DNA from 3 places in the Caballeronia sp. LZ035 genome. Region 2 is predicted to be linked to each of the others. Evidence: predicted binding sites of a transcription regulator. Region 2 holds the regulator's gene; each other region holds the start of a gene.
The links. Region 2 encodes HrcA, which represses chaperone genes, less so after heat shock. Its sites were predicted from a motif close to TTAGCACTCNNNNNNNNNGAGTGCTAA; they were not measured.
Positions count from the first base shown of each region.

Region 1: rpoH (RNA polymerase sigma factor RpoH) is a predicted target of HrcA. The motif match lies at 4,730-4,756, and genes of this name have one in related genera.
Region 3: QCE88_RS13570 (co-chaperone GroES) is a predicted target of HrcA. The motif match lies at 2,584-2,610, and genes of this name have one in related genera.

Region 1 is NZ_JARUXS010000001.1:551,185-559,019, forward strand. It holds gene ptsP (phosphoenolpyruvate--protein phosphotransferase) at 1-1,684, shown strand, start outside; gene nagE (N-acetylglucosamine-specific PTS transporter subunit IIBC) at 1,769-3,580, shown strand; gene rpoH (RNA polymerase sigma factor RpoH) at 3,720-4,652, opposite strand; gene QCE88_RS02685 (acyloxyacyl hydrolase) at 5,029-5,595, shown strand; gene QCE88_RS02690 (nuclear transport factor 2 family protein) at 5,640-6,023, shown strand; gene leuA (2-isopropylmalate synthase) at 6,380-7,835, opposite strand, start outside.
Region 2 is NZ_JARUXS010000001.1:731,659-739,493, forward strand. It holds gene recN (DNA repair protein RecN) at 1-769, opposite strand, end outside; gene QCE88_RS03480 (NAD kinase) at 834-1,730, opposite strand; gene hrcA (heat-inducible transcriptional repressor HrcA) at 1,988-3,004, shown strand; gene hemH (ferrochelatase) at 3,137-4,204, shown strand; gene QCE88_RS03495 (RNA-binding S4 domain-containing protein) at 4,230-4,637, shown strand; gene QCE88_RS03500 (hypothetical protein) at 4,609-4,770, opposite strand; gene grpE (nucleotide exchange factor GrpE) at 5,189-5,797, shown strand; gene dnaK (molecular chaperone DnaK) at 6,075-7,835, shown strand, end outside.
Region 3 is NZ_JARUXS010000001.1:2,886,721-2,894,555, forward strand. It holds gene QCE88_RS13560 (hypothetical protein) at 1-359, shown strand, start outside; gene groL (chaperonin GroEL) at 478-2,118, opposite strand; gene QCE88_RS13570 (co-chaperone GroES) at 2,214-2,504, opposite strand; gene QCE88_RS13575 (DUF4148 domain-containing protein) at 2,969-3,307, shown strand; gene QCE88_RS13580 (DUF2242 domain-containing protein) at 3,511-4,257, shown strand; gene QCE88_RS13585 (3-hydroxybutyrate oligomer hydrolase family protein) at 4,241-6,376, opposite strand; gene QCE88_RS13590 (BON domain-containing protein) at 6,623-6,976, opposite strand; gene QCE88_RS13595 (TAXI family TRAP transporter solute-binding subunit) at 7,643-7,835, shown strand, end outside.

The DNA.
Region 1 (7,835 bases), 180 kb from region 2:
GGGCGTGTGTGCCGCGCCGGGCATCGCGGTCGGAAAACTGGTGCGATGGGACGATCAGGACCTCGTGCCGCCGGAGCAGGCGAGCGGTTCGTCGGCGGCGGAAAGCCGTGCGCTCGATCGCGCCATCGCCCAGGTCGATGCCGAACTCGGCGAGACCGTGCGCACCGCCTCGCAGCGCGGCGCGGTCGGTGAGGCAGGCATTTTCGCGGTGCATCGCGTGCTGCTGGAAGATCCGACCCTGGTCGATGCCGCGCGCGATCTCATCAGCCTCGGCAAGAGCGCGGGCTTTGCATGGCGTGAGGCGATCCAGACGCAGATCGGCTTGCTCTCGAACGTGCAGGACGAACTGCTCGCCGAGCGGGCCGCCGACCTGCGCGACATCGCCAAGCGCGTGCTGCGCGCGCTTGGACTGACCAACACGGTGGCGGCGGAACTGCCGCAGGAAGCCGTGCTGGCCGCGACCGAATTCACGCCCTCCGACCTGGCCTCGCTCGACCGCACGCGCGTCACGGCGCTCGTGATGTCGCGCGGCGGGGCAACTTCGCACGCGGCCATCATCGCGCGGCAGATCGGCATTCCGGCGCTGGTCGCCATCGGTGACGCGCTGCATGCCATTCCGGAAGGTACGCGGGTGGTCGTCGATGCCTCGTCGGGGCGTCTGGAGCATGCGCCCACCGACGTCGATGTCGAACGCGCCCGCGCCGAACGGGATCGTCTGGCCGGCGTGCGCGAAGCGAACCGCCGGTTGTCGCAGGAGGCGGTCTCGACGAAAGATGGCCGGGCGATCGAAGTCGCCGCCAACATCGCGACGCTCGATGACGCGAAGGCCGCCGTCGAGAACGGCGCCGACGCCATCGGCCTGCTGCGCACCGAACTGCTGTTCATCCATCGCCAGTCGGCGCCGACGGCCAAGGAGCATGCGGAGAGCTACCAGGGCATCGTCGATGCCTTGCAGGGCCGCACCGCGATCATCCGCACGCTGGATGTGGGCGCGGACAAGGAAGTCGATTACCTGACGCTGCCGCCGGAAGAGAATCCGGCGCTCGGCCTGCGCGGCATTCGTCTGGCGCAGGTGCGCCCCGATCTGCTCGACGACCAGTTGCGCGGCCTGCTGGCCGTCAAGCCGGCGAGCGCGGTGCGCATTCTCCTGCCGATGGTCACCGATTCCGGCGAGCTCCAGCGCCTGCGCGCGCGCATCGACGAACTGGCGCGCGAAGCGGGGCGTACGGAACCGGTGGAAGTGGGCGTGATGATCGAGGTGCCGTCGGCGGCGCTGCTCGCCGACCAGCTCGCGAAGTACGCGGATTTTCTGTCCATCGGCACCAACGATCTCACCCAGTACACGCTCGCGATGGACCGCTGCCAGCCCGATCTCGCCGCGCAGTCGGACGGTCTGCATCCGGCCGTTCTGCGCCTCATCAAGACGGCGGTGCAGGGCGCGGAGAAGCACGGCAAGTGGGTCGGCGTGTGTGGCGCGCTCGGCGGCGATCCGGTTGCGGCGCCCTTGCTCGTCGGACTTGGCGTGACCGAACTGTCGGTCGATCCGGTGTCCGTGCCCGGCATCAAGGCGCGGGTGCGCAATCTCGACTATCAGCTTTGCCGTCAGCGCGCCGAGGATTGCCTCGCGCTCGAATCGGCACAGGCAGTAAGAGCGGCGAGCCGCGAAATCTGGCCGCAGGACTGAACGTCCCCTGCGGTCCGTCGCGCGCGAGCCTTTTTGGCCATCCCCGAAGCAGTAACGACAAGACCGATATTTTTGGAGAACCCGATGGACGCCAACCCGTTTGCGAAAATGCAGCAACTAGGTCGCGCGCTGATGCTGCCGATCGCCGTGCTACCGGTGGCCGGACTGCTTCTGCGTCTCGGCCAGCCCGATGTCTTCAACATCAAGATGATCGCTGACGCCGGCGACGCCATCTTCACGAACCTGCCGCTGCTGTTCGCCATCGGCGTGGCGGTGGGTTTCGCGAAGGACAACAACGGCACGGCGGGTCTGGCCGGCGCGATCGGCTATCTGATCGAAGTCGCCGTGATGAAGGACATCAACGACAAGCTCAACATGGGCGTGTTGTCGGGGATCATCGCCGGGATGGTGGCCGGCTATCTGTACAACCGCTACAAGAACATCAAGCTGCCCGAATACCTTGCGTTCTTCGGCGGCAAGCGTTTCGTGCCGATTGTCACGGGCGTCGCCTGCCTGATACTCGGCATCGTGTTCGGCTATATCTGGCAGCCGGTGCAGCTGGCCATCGACGGCGCGGGCAACTGGCTTACCACGGCGGGTGCGCTCGGCACCTTCGTGTTCGGCGTGCTGAACCGGATCCTGCTCGTCACGGGCCTGCATCACATCCTCAATTCGCTGGCCTGGTTCGTGTTCGGCTCGTTCACGCCGCCCGACGGAGGGGCGATCGTGCACGGCGACCTGCATCGTTTCTTCGCCGGCGACAAGACCGCGGGCGGCTTCATGACCGGCTTCTTCCCGATCATGATGTTCGGCCTGCCGGCCGCGTGTCTCGCGATGTTTCACGAAGCGCCGAAGGAGCGCCGCGCGCTGGTCGGCGGCCTGCTGTTCTCGATGGCCCTGACCGCGTTCCTGACCGGCGTGACCGAGCCGATCGAGTACACCTTCATGTTCCTGGCGCCGGTGCTGTACGGCATTCACGCGGTGCTGACGGGGCTGTCGCTGGCGATCTGTTCCGCGCTCGGCATTCACCTGGGCTTCACGTTTTCGGCGGGCGCGATCGACTACGTGCTGAACTACGGCCTGTCGCAGCGCGGCTGGCTGGCGCTCGGGGTCGGCGCCGTGTACTTCGTCATCTACTACGGGCTGTTCCGCTTCTTCATCCGCCGCTTCAACATGGCGACGCCGGGCCGTGAACCGGTCACGACCGACGCCGAAACCGATGTCGCTCAAACCGTGGACGGCGGGCTGATTCCGCCGCTGCCGGGCACGGTGGCCGCGTCGGCCGCGAACTCGCGCGCTTCGAAGTACATCGCTGCGCTGGGCGGTGCGTCGAACCTGTCGAACGTCGATGCCTGCACGACGCGCCTGCGTCTCGCGGTCGTCAACTCGGAGAAGGTGTCGGAAGGACAGTTGAAGGCGATTGGCGCGCGTGGCGTGCTCAAGCGCGGCGCGACCAGCGTGCAGGTGATCATCGGGCCGGAAGCGGATCTCATCGCCGATGAAATTCGCGGTGAACTGGAGCATGCGTCGGTCGGTGGCGCGACGCCGGCCTCGTCAGCGCCGGCGCAACCGGCGGCGGCCGTTGCAGCGTCCGCTATGGCAATGGGCAGCGATCAAACCGCGGGCCCGCTCGATCCGGATCCGCTGCGCTGGCTCGCGGTGTTCGGCGGCGCGACCAACGTGACCTCGCTCGATGCCGTCGCCGCGACGCGCTTGCGGGTTGTCGTGCGCGATCCTTCGTCGGTGGATCGGCAGCGGCTGTCGACGCTGGATGTGGCGTGGGTGTCGGCGGATACGTTCCACATCGTCGTGGGCGCTGCGGCGCAGCGTTATGCGGCGCAGATGTCGACGCGTCTGTCGAACCATGGCGGCGGCGCGGCGCCCCTGCCGGCGTGATGCGGTGATGGACCTGTCGTAACGTAACGGCGCCTGCGGGCGCCGTTACTTTTGCCGCATGCCGCGCAAGGGAAAAAGAAAAGGCCGGCCGTCTTGCGACGGCCGGCCTTGCAGTTTCTGCTCAAGGCACAGTCAGGCGTTACGCGTAGTCGTGCAGCGCGGAACGCATCTTCTTCATGGCGCTGGCCTCGATCTGGCGAATGCGCTCGGCCGAGACGCCGAATTCGTCGGCCAGTTCATGCAGCGTCTTGCCGCCCGAGCCGTCGTCCTGCACGTCGAGCCAGCGCGCCTCGATGATGCGGCGGCTGCGCTCGTCGAGCGACTCCAGCGCGTCGGCCAGGCCGTCGCTTTGCAGCTTGTCGAACTGGCGCGCGGCGATGACATTGGTCGGCTCGTTGTGCGAGTCAGCCAGATAGGCGATGGGCGCGAAAGCTTCCTCGCCGTCGTCCACCTGGCCTTCGAGCGCGATGTCGCCGCCCGACAGACGCGTTTCCATCTCCGCGACTTCCTCGCGCTTCACGTTCAGTTCGCTTGCCAGGCCTTCGATTTCGTCCGGCGTGAATGCCGCATGGCTGGTCTTGTGGCTGCGCAGATTGAAGAACAGCTTGCGCTGCGCCTTCGTTGTCGCGACCTTGACCATGCGCCAGTTGCGGAGGATGTACTCGTGAATCTCGGCCTTGATCCAGTGCATGGCATACGAAACCAGGCGCACGTTTTGCTCTGGATCGAAACGCTTCACGGCTTTCATCAGACCGATGTTGCCTTCCTGGATCAGGTCCGCGTGCGGCAAGCCGTAGCCGAGATAGTTGCGGGCGATCGACACGACCAGCCGCAGGTGCGAAAGCACCAGCTGGCGCGCTGCGTTCAGGTTGCCCTGTTCGCGGAATTCGGTGGCGTACTGACGTTCCTCTGCTTGCGACAGCATCGGAATACGGTTCACTGCTTGTATGTAGGAATCGATGTTGCCGATCTGGCCGGTCAACATGGACGACTGTGCGTACGTCAGCGCGCCTGCCGATGCCTTGGCAGGTGCCGAGCTCAGTACATTCGGAAGGGTCATCGCATTGGACACGCTCATAAGCTCCTTATCAACAATTGCTGTATGCCGGGCCGTCGGTTGATTCTGGCCACGGCAAGTCAAGCACGATATTAGCACTCCGGTTCAACGAGTGCTAAGTGTTAGAGGGGCGGGGAATGTGTGAGTTCCCACAAATGCTATCGAATTTGCGGGTTTAATAGGACGCATTGTTGCAGCGAAGAAGGTCAGACTTACCGAGACGAGCTTCGGCGTCGAATGTATTTCCTGTTTAAAGCGATCAGACGAAAGAATATTCAACTAAAAGTGTAAGGTGGCAGCAAATCCTGCAATTGTTTTAAAACGTCTCTAGAATCCGCCAGACAACTGTCGTCTCGTGAACCCGCCTGTCATCGGAGCATATGGGGTGCCCATGCATAAAAAAAAGAGTTCCTGGCTGAGTCCGCTGTCCCGTCTGGTTGTCTGCGCCGCGTTCGGCCTCGCCTCGGCTGCCGCGCATGCTGACCGGTTCGGCGTGCAGGTTGCCGGCGGCGTCGCGGATCGCGACATCAAGAAAGCCGATCTCGGCCTGGTCTGGGATCCCGGCCTTACCTGGTGGGAAATCGGCGGTTTCCACTTCACGGTCGTCGGCGAGGGCCATGTGTCCTACTGGCACACCACTGAAGACAATGCCGTGCATCCGAACATCTGGGAGTTCGGCCTCACGCCGGTGCTGCGCTTCGTGAAGAGCTCGGGCTACTTCCGGCCGTTCATCGAGGCGGGCGTGGGGGTGCGGCTGCTGTCGCACACGCGCATCACGCAGGACTTCACCGTGTCGACCGCGTTCCAGTTCGCCGATATGGTCGGCGTCGGCATGATCTTCGGTGAGAAGCAGAACTATCAGGCCGGTTTCCGCTTCCAGCATCTCTCGAACGCCAGTATCAAAGAGCCGAATCCTGGTATAAATTTCAGCCAGCTCTATCTGCAATACAACTTCTGACGAGGCGCCGGCGCAGCGGTTCCTCGACACAAGGGGACCGACAGATGCCGGCAAAAACCATTGAGGCCATTCGCGACCTCGAGCGCGACCGCTTCCGGGCCATGGTCGAAGGCGACGGCCAGGCGCTCGACGCGCTGCTGGCCGAGAACGTCAGCTATGTCCACACCAACGGCAAGCGGGAAACGAAGCGCCAGTTCATCGACGCGATTACCGCGGGCCGGCGCCGGTATCGCCAGATCGAAATCCAGTCTCAGGATGTCTTTGCTGCAGGCCGCGATACTTGCCTGGTGTCGGGGCGGGCGTTGATCGAAATGGAATCGAAGAACGGTGCGCTGCTGTTTCCCATCGCCTATACCGCAGTTCATGTCCAGAGCGAAGGGCAGTGGCAGCTGCTGGCGCTGCAGGCGACGCGGGTTGCGCTCGAGTAGTGAAAAACGCTTGAAGAGCGCCGCGCACCGCCCTCATTTGCGACGGGAAGCAGAAGCTGCCGGCGCTTCAGGCGACGACGCGCGTGGCGCTCGACTAGCGACGCGCACCGCCCTCATTTGCGACGGGAAGTAGCAGCTGCCGGCGCTTCAGGCGACGCGCGTGGCGCTCGAGTAGTTCCGCGCACCGCCCTCATTTGCGACGGGAAGCAGAAGCTGCCGGCGCTTCAGGCGACGCGCGTGGCGCTCGAGTAGTTCCGCGCACCGCCCTCATTTGCGAAGGGAAGTAGCAGCTACCGGCGCTTCAGGCGACGCGCGTTGCGCTCGAATAGCACGGCGCGCCGCCACCCACCCCGGCGTTACGCCGTCTCCACCGTCTCGTCTTGCCGCTCCGCCTGCCTGATGCCTTTCGAGCGGTTCACCGCGCTCACGACCGCATCGGCGACCGCCAGCGCCGGATTCGCATGCACCGCGACGCCGAAGCGCATCTGCCCGTCGCCCACCCGGCAGCCAACGAACGCCGCCGTATCGCCGCCCGCCGTCACGGCCGTTTCGAACCAGTTGACGCTGGCCTCGATGCCCAGCGCGGACGCGACCGTCCGCGCCCATGCATCGCCGCTCGCCGCATTCGAGGCGCTCGCCGCGCCCGGCACCGTGACACGCTTGCCGAACACCGACAGCGTCGCCGCATCCACACGCGACACCGGCCCGCCCGCATCGAAATACTCGCGCTTGAAGAGTTCGCAGATCGCCTCGCCGCCGATTTCCGCGCCCGAGGCATCGGTGACCTGCTGCACGGCGTGGCTGAATTCGATCTGCACCCGGCGCGGCGGCGTGAAGCCGAGGCCGCGTTCGAGCAGATAGGTCGCGCCGCCCTTGCCCGACTGGCTATTCACGCGAATCACGGCGTCGTAGCTGCGGCCGAGATCGGCGGGATCGATCGGCAGATAGGGAATCTCCCACACGGTGCCCGCTTCGCGCTGCGCGAAGCCCTTGCGGATCGCGTCCTGATGCGAACCCGAAAACGCGGTGAACACGAGGTCGCCGGCGTACGGATGACGCGGATGCACCGGAATCTGGTTGCAGCGCTCGACCAGCCGTCGCACGGCATCGATGTCCGAGAAATCGAGGCCCGGATCGATGCCTTGCGTGTAGAGATTGAGCGCGAGGGTCACGAGATCGACGTTGCCTGTGCGCTCGCCGTTGCCGAACAGGCAGCCTTCGACGCGATCCGCGCCCGCCAGCACCGCGAGTTCCGCGGCCGCGACCGCCGTGCCGCGGTCGTTATGCGGATGCACCGACAACACGATGCTGTCGCGGAAGCCCATATTGCGGTCCATCCATTCGATCTGGTCGGCGAAGACGTTGGGCGTCGCGGCCTCGACCGTGGCGGGCAGGTTGACGATCATCTTGTGATCGGGCGTCGGCCGCCACATCTGCGCGACGGCATCGCACACTTCGCGCGCGAACGGCAGCTCGGTCATGCTGAAGGTTTCGGGCGAGTACTGATAGGTCCAGTGCGTGCCGGGCCGGGTGGCCGCGCATTCCTTGATCATGCGCGTACCGTCGACCGCCAGCGCCTTCACCTCGTCCTTCGACTGGTTGAACACGATCTTGCGGAACGACGGCGCGATCGCGTTATAGAGATGCACGATCACCTTGCTCGCGCCTTCGACGGCTTCGAACGTGCGTTCGATGAGTTCGCGCCGCGATTGCACCAGCACTTCGATGCTGACGTCCTCGGGAATGCGTTTTTCGTCGATCAGCTTGCGGACGAAATCGAAATCCGTCTGCGATGCCGAAGGGAACCCCACT
Region 2 (7,835 bases):
CCGCGAGGCCGCGCAGCTTCGACGTGATCGCGCCGAGTTGAGAGATCATCGCTTCGTCAGACTCGGACAGCGCGCCGAGCGCACCCTGCACGCCGTCGATGAGACTCGCCGAATGCGACAGCCGGTGCTGTTCCGCGCTCACTTCTTCCCATTCGCCCGGCTGCGGCGCGAGCTTGTCGAATTCGCTCAACTGCCACGCAAGGCGTTCGCGTTCCAGTTGCAGTTCGCGATCGCGGCTTTGCGCGCTCTCCAGCGCCTGCTGGGCGTCGCGCCAGGCACGCCACGCGCGATTCACCGCGCCGGCCGTTTCCAGCAACTGCGCGTGGGTGTCGAAGAGTTCGCGTTGCGCGTCGGGACGCATCAGCAATTGATGCGCGTGCTGGCCGTGGATATCGACCAGCATTTCGCCCACTTCGCGCAGTTGCGCGAGCGTCGCGGGCGTGCCGTTGATGAACGCGCGCGAGCGGCCGTTCGAATCGATCACCCGCCGCAACATGACCGTGTCGGCACCCGTTTCGCCGAGCGCGTGCTCCTCCAGCCAGGTGACGACCAGCGCATGCGTGGAGAACTCGGCGGTGATGTCGGCGCGCGCCTGCCCGGTGCGCACGACGCCCGCGTCGCCGCGCGCGCCGAGCGTGAGCGCGAGGGCGTCGATCAGGATGGATTTGCCGGCGCCGGTTTCGCCCGAAAAGACCGTGAAGCCGGAGTCGAACTCGATGTCGAGCGCGGCGACGATGACGAAGTCTCGAATGGAGAGGTGTCGGAGCATGGATGCTTCGCGGAAGAGAGTCTGGCGAATGAGGGGCTGGCGAATGAGGGTCGGGCGAAGCGGCTCAGAGCGTGGATGCGTCCTGTGACGGATGCTCGTTCCAGTGCAGCTTCTTGCGCAGCGTCGCGTAGGTACTGTAGCCGACCGGATGCAGCACCGGCACCGTATGCTTCGAGCGGCGGACCTCGATGGCGTCGTTCAGCTCGACAGCGGTGAAGGACTGCATGTCGAAGTTCACGTTCACGTCCCGACCGCCGATGATCTGGATGGTGACCTTGGAGTCGTCAGGCAGCACGATCGGACGGTTCGACAGCGAATGCGGCGCGATCGGCACGAGCACGAAGCCTTGCAACTGCGGGTGCAGGATCGGTCCCGCCGACGACAGCGCGTAGGCGGTCGAGCCGGTAGGCGTTGCGACGATCAGGCCGTCCGAGCGCTGGTTATACATGAAGTGCCCGTCCACCGAGACGCGCAACTCGGCCATGCCGGAGAAGCCGCTGCGGTTCACGACGACGTCATTGAAGGCGAGCGCGTGATAGATGGGCTTGTCGTTTCGCACGATGCGCGCTTCGAGCAGCGTGCGTTCCTCGCGCTCGAACTGCCCGGCAAGCATTTGCGGGATGATCTCGCTCATTTCCTTGAGCGGAATGTCCGTGATGAAGCCGAGCCGCCCGTGATTCACGCCGATGAGCGGTGTCCGGTACGGCGCGAGCTGGCGGCCGATGCCGAGCATCGTGCCGTCGCCGCCGAGCACGATGGCGACGTCCGCACGGGCGCCCATCTCGGCGATGGAGAGCGCCGGGAATTCCGTCACGCCGACTTCCTTCGCGGTGCCCGCCTCGAACACGACTTCGAAGCCTTGCTGCGCAAGGACGTCGGCGAGCGCTCTCAGCGGCGGCTCGATGCCTGGCGTATTGGGGCGCCCGACGAGGGCGACCGTCTTGAATTGACCGATTTCCATGCCGGCATTACACCATAGTCAGTGAGCGAAAAGAACCGCAGGACCCGCGCCGCAAGCGCTCGCACGAGCCTGGGCGAAGCTGGCGCGAGCACGCCCGTTGTTTCTCGCTAGAATGGAGCGGACGTTGAAGGCGATGCAACGCGATGCAACGTGACGTTCGTGACGTTCGTGACGTTCGTGGAACGCCGACACCACCCCCAACGCTACCCATGAGCCGCGGCGCGCCGCCACCCGCCTCGTTGAGCTAAAATCCGGCCATGCTAGACCCACGTGCACAAACCCTCCTCAAGACGCTGATCGAGCGCTACATCGCCGAAGGTCAGCCGGTCGGTTCGCGCACGTTATCACGGCACTCCGGCCTGGAGCTGAGCCCCGCCACAATTCGCAATGTGATGTCCGACCTCGAGGACCTGGGCCTCGTGGCGAGTCCGCATACCTCGGCGGGACGCATTCCCACACCGCGCGGCTACCGCCTGTTCGTCGACACGATGCTGACTGTGGAAGCCCCGCAAGACGAAGCGATGACAACCGCGGTGAAGACCCGCTTGCAAGGCGAGGAACCGCAGAAGATCGTCGCGGCCGCGGCGAGCGTGCTGTCCAGCCTGTCTTCGTTCGCAGGCGTCGTGCTGACGCCGCGCCGCAGCCACATGTTCAAGCAGATCGAGTTCATGCGGCTGTCGGACAAACGCATTCTGCTCATCATCGTGACGCCGGAAGGCGACGTGCAGAATCGCATGATGGCGACCCAGCGCGATTACTCGCCGTCCCAGCTCACCGAAGCCTCCAACTACATCAACGCGCATTTCGCGGGCCTGTCCTTCGACGAAGTGCGCCGCCGGCTGCGCGAGGAAATCGACCAGCTGCGCGGCGACATGGCCTCGCTGATGCAGGCGGCCGTGGTGGCGAGCACCGCCGAGACGGATCCCATGGACACCGTGCTCATTTCCGGCGAGCGCAACTTGCTGGAGGTGGCCGACCTCTCCTCCGACATGGCGCGGATGCGCAAGCTCTTCGACCTGTTCGACCAGAAGACCTCGCTGCTGCAACTGCTCGATGTGTCCAGCCACGCCCAGGGCGTGCAGATCTTCATTGGCGGCGAGTCGACTCTCGTGCCGATCGAGGAAATGAGCGTGGTCACCGCGCCGTATGAAGTGAACGGGAAAATTGTGGGCACCCTCGGCGTGATTGGTCCGACGCGCATGGCCTACAACCGCGTGATCCCGATCGTGGATATCACCGCGCGGCTGCTCTCGATGTCGCTCAGTCATCAGTGACGTTCTCATTGCGCTCATCTTGACGGGTGTCGACGGGCGGCGCCACTCGGCCATTCGGCCAATGTTGGGGCCGAAAACACGCCGCTATAATGGTCCTCACCTTTTAGACACCGTTTCCGGCCTGCCTCCACTATGCGTTTCGACCTCGAGTTGCCCTCGCAGCCCAGCGCTTCACATCGCGTCGCGGTGCTGCTGATCAATCTCGGCACGCCGGACGCGCCCACGCCGCGGGCCGTGCGCAAGTATCTGGCGCAGTTCCTCTCGGACCCGCGCGTGGTGGAGATTCCATCGCTGATCTGGCAAATCATCCTGCGTGTGTTGATCCTGCCGCTGCGCGGGCGCGCCTCGGCCCGCAAGTATGCGCAGGTGTGGATGCCGGAAGGTTCGCCGCTGCGGGTGCATACCGAGAAGCAGGTGGAAGGATTGCGGCGGCTGTTCGCGGCGAACGACTATCGCGTGATCGTCGACTATGCGATGCGCTACGGAACTCCGGGTATCGGCGCCATGCTGAATCAGCTCAAGCTCGAAGGCGCGGAGCGCATCCTGCTCCTGCCCATGTATCCGCAATATTCGTCCTCCACCACGGCCACCGCTTTCGACGACGCCTTTGCCGCCCTGAAGCGCGTGCGCAATCAGCCCGAGATCCGCACGGTGCGCCACTACGCGGATCATCCCGCGTATATCGCGGCGCTGGCCGAGCAGGTGCGCGACTACTGGCGGCATCACGGCGCGCCGGATTTCGCGGCCGGCGACAAACTGGTGCTGAGCTTCCACGGCGTGCCGAAGCGCACCATGGACCTCGGCGATCCGTATCACGATCAATGCCAGCAGACCGGCTCGCTGCTCACCGCCGCGCTCGGGCTCACGCCGGTCGAGTGTCGCGTGACCTTCCAGTCGCGCTTCGGCCGCGCGGAGTGGCTGCAGCCCTACACCGCGCCCACGCTCGCGGAACTGGGCGCGGGCGGCGTGACGCGTGTCGACGTGTTTTGCCCCGGTTTCACGGCGGATTGTCTGGAGACCGTGGAGGAAATCGGCATCGAGGTGCGCGACGAGTTCCTGAAGGCCGGCGGCAAGCACTTTCACCGGATTCCTTGCCTGAACGCGTCGCCCGCGTGGATCAAGGGCATCGGCGAAATCGCGGCGCAGCATCTGCAAGGATGGCCCGTGCAGGCCGCGCAGCCGCTCAGCGCGGTCGCGTGAACCCGGCTTCAACCAGCAGGCAGCGATGAACTACACCATTTCGACGGAACCCGGCGCACGGCTGCGCATCGACAAATGGCTATGGGCGGCGCGCTTTTTCAAGACGCGTTCGCTCGCGAGCGATGCGGTGGAGAAGGGCCGCGTGAAGATCGGCGGCGCGGGCGTGAAGCCGTCGAAGGAAGTGCGTGTAGGCGATCTCGTCGAGATCGACATCGAACGCATCGTCTGGCAGGTCGAGGTGCTGGGCGTGTGCGACGTGCGGGGCCCGGCCAGCGTGGCGCAGCGGCTCTATGCCGAGACGGAGGACGGACGCGCGCAACGCATGGCCGAAGCCGAACGGCGCCGGACCTTCCGCGAGCCGGCCGCCCAGCTGCAGGGCAGGCCGACGAAACGCGACCGGCGCGTCATCGACAAACTTTCTGGTTCGGATTGAAGTAGCGTTCCATGGTGGCGTGAACGCCGCCGTATTCGGTGGTGCGGTCAGTGACCGCGCCTGACATGCAGATGGTGGTGGTGCCCGCGACGAGTACCAGGGCGACCACCGCGATAGCAAAGGTCAGTTTCATGGTACCCCCGGTAATGGGTTTTCCCAGCCGCGAGGCGCGTGCAGGCGCTACGGGGCAGGGTCAGGAAACGGGCAAAGGCCGAAAGCGATTTGAAGCAAGCGATCTGAAGCAAGCGATCTGAAACAGCGGTTTGAAGCATTCGTAGGATTAGGGTTAACGTGCTTCCTGCGGTGCTCCTCTGGAGTGTAGGAGACTGAGGGCTTTCCCTCAATCTCATTCTGCGCAGTGCGGCAAAACGCGCATTACCGCTCGTTTCAGTCGTCAGCGCATCGTCTACGCGCTGAAATTCGTCCGAAAAGTTCGTGGCCGTGGCTTGAAAATGTCCCTGACGCCCCAACTTCCGCGACTAGTGCGGAAAACAGCGCCAATGCGCCGTTTTCCTATCCGATTCAACTCACAGCAATACACATTCAGCGACATGGAAAACACGCAAGAGAATTCAGCGAGCCAGAACCCCACGCCCGCCGACGAAACCGCGCGCCAGTCCGCCGATGCCAATCCTGGCCAGCCGGCAGCCGAAACGGCGCAGCCTGCACAGCCCAACGCAACGGCTGCCGCGCAGCCCGCGCCGGATGCGTCCGACAACGCGCTTGCCGAGGCGCAGGCCACCATCGTCGCGCTGAAGGAAGACTTCCTGCGCGCGAAGGCGGAAACGGAAAACGTCCGTCGCCGCAGCCAGGACGATGTGTCGAAGGCGCATAAATTCGCGATCGAAAGCTTCGCGGAGAACCTGCTGCCGGTGCTGGACAGTCTGGAAGCCGCGCTGGCCGACCAGTCGAGCGACTTGGCCAAGGTGCGCGAGGGCGTCGAACTGACGCTCAAGCAACTCACGGGCGCGCTCGAAAAGGGCCGTGTCGTGGCGTTGAATCCGGTTGGCGAGAAGTTCGATCCGCATCGACATCAGGCTATTTCGATGGTGCCCGCCGAGCAGGAGGCCAATACGGTCGTTTCGGTGCTGCAGAAGGGCTATGTGATCGCGGACCGCGTGCTGCGTCCGGCGCTCGTGACCGTCGCGGCCCCCAAGTAAGCCGCGCTCGATCGGTCGGCGTGCGGCATGGATGGACGGTTTGCTCCGGCCAGTTGCCGTGCAAACAAGGAGCCGCCTGCCGCTTCGCAAAAAAACTATAGACCGCATCGGTTCCAGGGTCTTGAAATCGAAACTGGCGCTCTTATCTTGCGTACAGGTATGAATTTTGGGCGTTCGGCCCGGTAACTCGGCGAATCAGCCAGCGAATCCGCCGGCATCAGGCGATCCACCCGGCCGCCGCAACGCCACTGCGATCAAAGCTAGGAGAGTATAAAAAATGGGCAAAATCATCGGCATCGACCTCGGCACCACGAATTCGTGCGTGGCGCTGATGGAAGGCAATCAGGTCAAGGTCATCGAGAACTCGGAAGGCGCGCGCACCACGCCGTCGATCATCGCGTATCTCGACGACAACGAAATCCTCGTCGGCGCGCCGGCGAAGCGTCAGTCGGTCACCAATCCGCGCAACACGCTGTATGCGGTCAAGCGCCTGATCGGCCGCCGTTTCGAAGAGAAGGAAGTGCAGAAGGACATCAACCTGATGCCCTACAAGATCGTCAAGCACGACAACGGCGACGCCTGGGTCGAAGCGCACGGCAAGAATCTCGCGCCGTCGCAGGTGTCGGCGGAAGTGCTGCGCAAGATGAAAAAGACCGCTGAAGACTACCTCGGCGAGCCGGTGACGGAAGCCGTCATCACGGTTCCGGCGTACTTCAACGACAGCCAGCGCCAGGCCACCAAGGACGCGGGCCGCATCGCCGGCCTGGAAGTCAAGCGCATCATCAACGAACCGACGGCAGCCGCGCTCGCCTTCGGTCTCGACAAGGCCGAAAAGGGCGACCGCAAGATCGCCGTGTTCGACCTGGGCGGCGGCACGTTCGACATTTCCATCATTGAAATCGCGGACGTGGACGGCGAGAAGCAGTTCGAAGTGCTCTCCACCAACGGCGACACGTTCCTCGGCGGTGAAGACTTCGACCAGCGCATCATCGACTACATCATCGGCGAGTTCAAGAAAGAGCAGGGCGTCGACCTCTCGAAGGACGTGCTCGCGCTGCAACGCCTGAAGGAAGCGGCTGAAAAGGCCAAGATCGAACTGTCGTCCACGGCGCAGACCGACATCAACCTGCCGTACATCACGGCGGATGCGTCGGGTCCGAAGCACTTGAACCTCAAGTTCACCCGCGCCAAGCTCGAAGCGCTCGTCGAAGAGCTGATCGAGCGCACGATCGAACCGTGCCGCATCGCCATCAAGGACGCGGGCGTGAAGGTCGGCGAAATCGACGACGTGATTCTCGTCGGCGGCATGACGCGCATGCCGAAGGTGCAGGAAAAGGTGAAGGAGTTCTTCGGCAAGGATCCGCGCCGTGACGTGAACCCGGACGAAGCCGTGGCGGTTGGCGCGGCCATTCAAGGCCAGGTTCTGTCGGGCGACCGCAAGGACGTGCTGCTGCTCGACGTCACGCCGCTTTCGCTGGGCATCGAAACGCTCGGCGGCGTCATGACGAAGATGATCAACAAGAACACCACGATCCCGACGAAGCACGCGCAAGTGTATTCGACGGCGGATGACAACCAGGGCGCCGTGACCATCAAGGTGTTCCAGGGCGAGCGTGAAATGGCCGCGGGCAACAAGCTGCTCGGCGAATTCAATCTCGAAGGCATCCCGCCGGCGCCGCGCGGGACGCCGCAGATCGAAGTGACCTTCGACATCGACGCGAACGGCATCCTGCACGTCGGCGCGAAAGACAAGGCAACCGGCAAGGAAAACAAGGTCACCATCAAGGCGAACTCAGGCCTGACAGACGCCGAGATCGACCATATGGTGAAGGACGCCGAAGCCAACGCCGACGAAGACCGCAAGCTGCGTGAACTGGCCGACGTGCGCAATCAGGGCGACGCGCTGGTTCACAGCACGAAGAAGGCTGTCGCCGAGTACGGCGACAAGGTGGACGCGTCGGAGAAGGAAAAAATCGAAGCCGCGTTGAAGGATCTTGAAGACGCGTTGAAGGACAACGCCGCCGACAAGACCGCGCTC
Region 3 (7,835 bases), 2.2 Mb from region 2:
TTCCCGCACAGGCCCAGAACGCCGCACCGCCGCCCGCCGCTACGCCCGCAGGCGACGGCACCTTTCTGCTGACGATCTTCCTGAAGCACGATGAATCAAAGACGCTGCCGCAGATCAATCAGCAACTGAAGGAGCAGGGTTACTTCAAGCAGTTCCCGCCGCCGGGCGTGGAAGTGGTGTCGTGGTACGTGATGATGGGCATCGGTCAGGTGGTGACGCTGCGCGTGCCGGCTGACCGGCTGCGCGAGGTAAATCGCGCGATAGAAAGCACCGCGTGGGGCGGATATCGCACGGAGTTCTATCCGACGTACGACTACAAGGCCGCGGCGCAGAAGCTGCGCGAGGATATGAACAAGTAGCCTTGTCGTGTCAGGAAACCGTGGACGAAAAAAAACCTGCATCGCTGCAGGTTTTTTTTCTGGCATGACGCGAGCCTCTTTCGAGACTCGCGCCGATGTAATCCGGCGCGAAGCCAGCTTACATGTCCATGCCCATGCCGCCCATGCCGCCGGGCATGCCGCCAGCCATCGGAGCATCTTCCTTCGGCAGTTCAGCAACAGCTGCGTCCGTCGTCAGCAGCAGGCCTGCCACCGATGCCGCGTTTTGCAGCGCCGTACGCGTGACCTTCGTCGGGTCCACGACGCCGGCTTCCACCAGGTCGCCGTACTCGCCCGTTGCCGCGTTGTAGCCGTAGTTGCCCGAACCTTGAGCAACCGCTGCCACCACGACCGACGCTTCTTCGCCGCCGTTCGTCACGATCTGGCGCAGCGGTTCTTCCATTGCACGCAGAACGATCTTGATACCGGCGTCCTGGTCGGCGTTCGCGCCCTTCAGGCCGTCGATCGCACGACGTGCGCGGATCAGCGCCACGCCGCCGCCTGCCACGATGCCTTCTTCCACAGCCGCACGGGTTGCGTGCAGTGCGTCTTCGACACGTGCCTTCTTTTCCTTCATTTCGACTTCGGTCGCAGCACCGACCTTGATCACTGCAACGCCGCCGGCCAGCTTGGCCACGCGCTCTTGCAGCTTTTCACGGTCGTAGTCCGACGTCGCTTCTTCGATCTGCTTGCGCACTTGCTTCACGCGCGCTTCGATGTTCACGGCTTCGCCAGCGCCGTCGATGATCGTCGTGTTTTCCTTGCCCACTTCGATGCGCTTCGCCTGGCCCAGTTCAGCCAGCGTTGCCTTTTCGAGCGTGAGGCCGGTTTCTTCCGCGACGACTTGACCGCCGGTCAGGATCGCGATGTCTTCCAGCATGGCCTTGCGACGGTCGCCGAAGCCCGGAGCCTTGACAGCAACGGTCTTCAGGATGCCGCGAATGTTGTTGACGACCAGCGTAGCCAGCGCTTCGCCTTCGACGTCTTCAGCGATGATCAGCAGCGGACGGCCAGCCTTCGCGACTTGTTCCAGTACCGGGAGCAGGTCACGGATGTTCGAAACCTTCTTGTCGTGCAGCAGCACGAACGGGTTTTCGAGGACGGCGACTTGCTTGTCCGGGTTGTTGATGAAGTACGGCGACAGGTAGCCGCGGTCGAACTGCATGCCTTCCACGACGTCGAGTTCGTCTTCCAGCGACTTGCCGTCTTCGACGGTGATGACGCCTTCCTTGCCGACCTTGTCCATGGCTTCAGCGATACGGTCGCCAATGGAGGTGTCGCTGTTCGCCGAGATCGAGCCGACTTGCGCGATTTCCTTGTTGGTCGTGCAGGGCTTGCTGATCTTGCGCAGTTCTTCGATGGCGGCAGCAACGGCCTTGTCGATACCGCGCTTCAGATCCATCGGGTTCATGCCCGAGGCAACGTACTTCATGCCTTCACGGACGATGGATTGCGCCAGGACCGTTGCGGTCGTGGTGCCGTCGCCGGCGTTGTCGCTGGTCTTGGAAGCCACTTCCTTGACCATTTGCGCGCCCATGTTCTGGAGCTTGTCCTTCAGCTCGATTTCCTTCGCGACCGAGACACCGTCCTTGGTGACCGTCGGGCCGCCGAACGAACGCTCGAGCACGACATTGCGACCCTTCGGGCCCAGCGTGACCTTGACCGCGTTGGCCAGGATGTTCACACCTTCGACCATCTTGGCGCGTGCGGAATCGCCAAAAATAACTTCTTTAGCTGCCATATCCAGACTCCTTGATTCGATTCAGATTTCCGGCTTCGCCACGCGCGCCCGGAGGGCTGCGGCCAGGAGCGAAACCGGATGTGCGGGAAGGATGCTTACTTGACCAGGACGGCCATGATGTCTTCTTCGCGCATGACGAGCAGTTCCTGCCCGTCGACCTTGACGGTCTGGCCAGCGTACTTGCCGAACAGGATGCGGTCGCCGACCTTCACGTCGAGGGCGATTTGCGCGCCCTTGTCATCGCGCTTGCCCGGGCCGATGGCCAGGACTTCGCCTTGATCCGGCTTTTCTGCCGCGGCTTCCGGGATCACGATGCCCGATGCGGTCTTGGTTTCCTGATCCAGACGCTTGACGATGACGCGATCGTGCAAAGGACGAAGGTTCATACACACTCCTCTCTTGATTGAGACTGAAAACGCTGGAAAACCCGTCTCGCGAGGAAGATCTCGTGGGACGGCAAACTTGTTAGCACTCGCGTGCGGTGAGTGCCAATTATATGGACCGGATTTGACAATTTCAAGGATGGGGACGAGCGGGGAATCCCGTAGCGGCAAAATTTCCTTGAAACGGCCGGCCAACTGGCTAGCGCCGCACGGATTCGTCTTGACCGGGGCAGCCGCGAAAAGGTTCACCGACCGTCGCATTTCCTCCAGGAACTCCAGGACACCATCTATGAGTCAGCTAGCACCGATTGAAGCGATTAATGTCGATTCGAGAATTGTGATTTATCCGAATCAGGGTTTTTACCTAGATCGCCGCGAACTAGACTGCCTTCAACGACGAAGCAACAGCAAGCAACAACAGCTACTTACTGCCGCATCGTTTCCCCAATCAAGATTCGGAGGTCGTCATGTTGAAGTCCATCGTTCCCGCCCTTGCCCTCGCCGCCGTGCTGGCCGCTCCCGGTTTTGCCCAGGCCCGCGAAGACGGTCCCGTCACCCGTGCCCAGGTGCGTGCCGAACTAGTCCAGCTCGAGCGTGCCGGCTATAACCCGGTCGGCGATCAAACCACCTATCCGGCCGACATCCAGGCTGCTGAAGCCCGGGTCGGTGCAAGCCAGGCCAACGCCGACGCGTACGGCGGCGCCCCCGAAGGCGCTTCTTCGGCGGGTCATTCGCATCGGCTGAACTTCCTGGATCGCGTCGTGCGTCCCGAAGCCGCCAATCCGGTCGATTTCAATCGTCCGTAATCCTTCTGGCGAAGGCAGCAGCAACCAACCCGGCCCCGCGCCGGGTTTTGCGCTTTCACCCACGATGATGCCCGCGCACGCCGGTTCATCACGCTGTCAGTCACGGATCGGACGATGTTTGCAGACCGCGTTTTTTCATCGTCCCGTCCGACGGCACTACAATTTGGCTCTGCCGTTGACTCACACTCCGGATCCGCCGCTTTATGTCCATGCCGTCGTTGCGCTCCAGTCTCGTTCTCCTTGGTTTGATTGCCCTCACCGCTTGTGGAGGTCGTTCGGCCACCACACCCAGTTATCAGCAGGAGCTGTTCAGCACCGGTGCGAGCCCGTTCGCGCGCAACTACGACGCCACCGTCAACGAAACCTGCGAGGCCGCGCGCCGTGCGCTGCTGTCGCAAGGCTTCCTGACGACCATGGGTCAGCCCGACACTGTCGACGCCACCAAGAATTTCCAGCCGACCACCGAAACGCACGTCGTGGTGTCGTTCCATGTCGTCTGCACGCCGGGGGAAAACGCGACCAACCAGAGCATCGCGTACGTGAACGCCGTCCAGGACGGCTATGCGCTCAAGAAAAGCGATACGTCGGCGAGCGTGGGACTGAGCGTGCTCGGTTCGCTGTCGCTGCCGATCCGCTCGAACAGCGACGCGATGGTCAAGATCTCGAGCGAGACCGTGCCCGCCGGCAAGTTCTACGACCGCTTCTTCAACCTGATGAGCCACTACCTGAACACGGTGCCGCGCAGCGCGCCCGTGGCGGCCGACGAGGTGAAGAGCAAGCCGCTCGCGCCTTCGCTGATCGTGAACTCGCCGGAGCTCACGCCCACGCCGATCGTCGTGCAGACGCCCGCCGCCGCCACCGCTATCCCGACTTCGGAAGCCGTCGCGGCGGGGGCGTCGCAGGCGTCGTCCGCAGCGGCGTCGGCGGCGCCCGTCAGTTCGGCACGCTGACCGCGCCGCCAGCCACGCTGATCGCATTGCCGCCAGGATCGGCGGCGATCGCCGGCAGGTTCGCCGTCGTGAGCGCGGGCGCCGAGCCCGCCGTGCCGCCCCGCGCGACCGTCCGCACCACTTGCGAAGGTGGCAGCGTCGCGTTGTTCTTCAGATGATTCCACATCAGGTTCAGCGCCTGAATGTTGTAGTAGTGGACCGGAATGAAGCGCGTATCGAAGCCGGCGACGCTCAGGAATGCGTCGAAATGCTGTCCGTTGGTGATCTCGTACAGCGACAGCTGGCTCTTGTTGCCCTCCGCCACGCGGTTCGCGCCGAGATACGGCCGCCCGGCATGATTGATCGGCACCAGCGCATCCGCGCGCCCCTGCACGATGATCGCGGGCTTGCCGCGCAGGTTCGCATTCACGCGGATCGCATTCACGCTGCCCGCCATCGTCGCGTTGCCGTTGATCCACAGCGAGCGCAGGCACGCCGCGCCCGCGTAGCTGGCATCGGCCGTGGCAAACCGATGATCCGCCGCGCCGCCCGTCCCGAGGTTGTAGACCAGGTTGATGCCATTGGTCGGCGGCACGCCGTTGCCGTTGCCGAAAACGGTAAGCATCGGCGACACCAGCGGCGCCAAGCCCGCCGCGCCGCTCACCGCGTTGGTCGTGCCGAAGCTGAAGTTGCACAGGTTGTCGAGCACGCTCGCCTTCATGTAGGCGTCAGCATACGTGACCGCGACAGCCGGCACGGCCTGCGAATCCCACATCGGCGCCTGCAAGGTGTCGGAGTCGGTTTCGTAGCCGGCCTGATGCAGCTGGTCCAGCGCACTGTTGGCCTGCGCGATCGTCGTGGCGCCCGAAATCAGCCCGCCCGCCGCCAGCGACGCGCAGCGCGCGGTGCGGATCGCCGTGGTCGTCGCGAGCGGAACCGTCGTCAGATACGGCGCGCCGGCTGCGGCGGGCGCGAGCGCGGCACACGGCTGCAGCAGGTTGGCGAGCGTCATGTAGTCGGCGAGCGGGCGGCCGAACGAGCCGACCGGCAGGCCGCCCTGCCGCACCGACACCTGCGACGGCAGATTCAGATTGATCTGCGGTTCGCCGACGACGACCGCGGTGATCCAGCCATCGGTATCCTGTTCGGCCGCCGCGAGCGCCGCACCGCCGCCGTTGCTCACCGACGCGGCAATGGTCGTGATGCTGCCCTTGCCATACCGCACCTGATGATTCGAGCCGCTCAGAACCCCGAACATGTCGTTGAGCGCCCAGTAGGCGAACTGGATCGCCTGCAGGGTATTTGCGCCCCAGTCCTTCTCGGGATTCTGCTGTGAATGCGCGTGCTTGTAGCCGTAGCGGTTCGGGAAGGCCGAGTTGAACGACGCAATGGCGGACGCGCTCGCGTTCGCCTTGAAGATTGCGCTGGTGCCGGCGAAATCGGCATTGACGAGCGTGCCGTCGATGCGCGTGACGAGGTTGCTCGCCAGCTCGTGCGCGCCGTTGCCGCTGCCCTTGTCGGTATAGGCGACCGCGCAGCCGCGCTTCAGGCCCCACTCGCCCGCCGCCGAGATCGCGCCATACACGCCGCGCGATCCCGACGACGTCGCCGTGACGATGCACGGTTGATCGGGATTGAAGCTCGCCGGGACCTGGACCAGCAACGAGACATTCTGCGTGCCGCTGCCGTCGTCGGCGAACGCGAGATATTCCTTGCCCGCGATCTTCCCTTCGCCGAGCGTGTCGTTGCCGTTCAGGTCGACATTCGGCCCCCAGAAGCGCCCGTAGCCGCCGTTCGCCGACATGTCGACGAGCGCGCGGTAGTTCGACCAGATGGCGAGGCGCCGCAGCTCGGCAGCGCTCGGCGACGCCGGGTTGCCGATCGACGGCGCGGTAGCCGAAGCGAGCCCGGTCTTGCCGAGACCGGCGGTCAGCAGATCGTCGGACTGGCCGTCGTAGGTTTGTGACTTGATCGCGCCGGAGACGAATTTCGGCACGCTGTTGGTGGCCGGGCCGCCGCTGTTGTCGTCATCGCCGCCGTGACAGGCGGCGAGCGTCGCGGCCGTCAGCAGCGCGATCACCCCGAACGCCGCCGCGCGCGGCCTGATTTTCAAGCACTGAAAACGTGCGAATCGCTTCATTTCGTCTCCCGTATTGTTTTGCTTCAAGGCACACGCTGCGGATCGGTCTGGAAGCGCCAGTATCACGCGGACGCTGAAATCAGTCGCTGCTGAATTTCCCTGTCTGCAACGCGACGGACGGAAGACACGCGCACCGCGTAAACGACAACGGGCTCCGGCGATCAAGCCGGAGCCCGTTGCATGGCGATGGCACGAGACCCGGGCGGCGGTGCGACGCCAGCCGAGGTCCGGCGCCTGCGCCCCGGATCAGCCTCCGCCGCCCTGCACGCCGAGGGTGATCTTGTTGCTCACCGATGTGACGCCCTGGACGCCCTTCGCCACTTCTTCCGCCTGGGCGATCTGGCCGCCTTCCGGCACCGTGCCGGTCAGCGTCACCGCGCCGCCGCGCGCGCGGACGAAGACGTTGGAAACGTCGAAGCCTTGCGCTTTGCCCAGCGCGCGGCGCACCGCGTAGCCGAGTTTGCGGTCTTCCTTCTTGACCGTGGATTTCTGCGCCTTGGTCGGCGCCGCCGACGTGTCGCTCGATTGGGCGTAGGCGCTCGAGGCAATGGTCACGCACAGCACCACGCCCAGCGCCTTCAAGAGATCAACTGCTTTCATGGTTTCTCCTTTTGTTTCGCTTGTTGACTTCGCACAGTTTGCTACTTCGCTCGTTTTGCACTTCAAATCCGGGCCGCGCTTGCTGGCGGCTGGCTACGACATCGAGCGGTTGCCCCGTGACCACGCGCATCGCCCGGAGCGGTGAACGGCTCGAGGGCATGGCGGAGGCAAGCCGGCGGATGCGGCTCACGGTGCTGCGAGAGGCTGGCGAACGAAACAATCAGTGGCCGGTTGATCGGGTGGCATGCCCGTCGGCTCGAATATGTCCTGACGCATGGCGCGTAACTGCGTTGCGCGGCCTCGATTCACGCGTCGTTCAGGCTTCGTGACACGTGGCGCGCGGCTCGAGCCCAAACTGCGGGCAGCGGCGCGCGCGAGGCTTCTGACATGCGGCGGCGATCGTCAATTTAGCCCAGCGCGGCCATTAGCGCAAAACATTTAACGACGCGGCCCGCGCGAGCAACATCGGCGGCGGCGGAGACACATCGATGTCACAGTCGGCGTTCACAAGGCACGGGACGGAGCGTCGCTCGTTTCCGGGCATCCACGACGTCAGGCGGGCGCTTTCGGAACCCGCGTACGAGTGAGGCCACGGCAGAGACCCCGGCGAAGCCGCGACGCGATCGGGTAAGCTCATCTGCACGAAGTTTCACGATCACTTACGAAATGACTCAATCCACAGGCCCCGATCCGCACGGAAATCCTGGCGGCGAACCGGACGCTCCCCGGCGGCGCCGGCCGCAGCCGAAAATCGTCGCTCGCTTCGTGGCGATCTCCTGGCGCGACCTGGCGCTCACCTTCGGGCCGATCCTGCTGGTCTGCGCCGCCGCGCTGTATCTGGCCGTAAGGCTGATCCAGC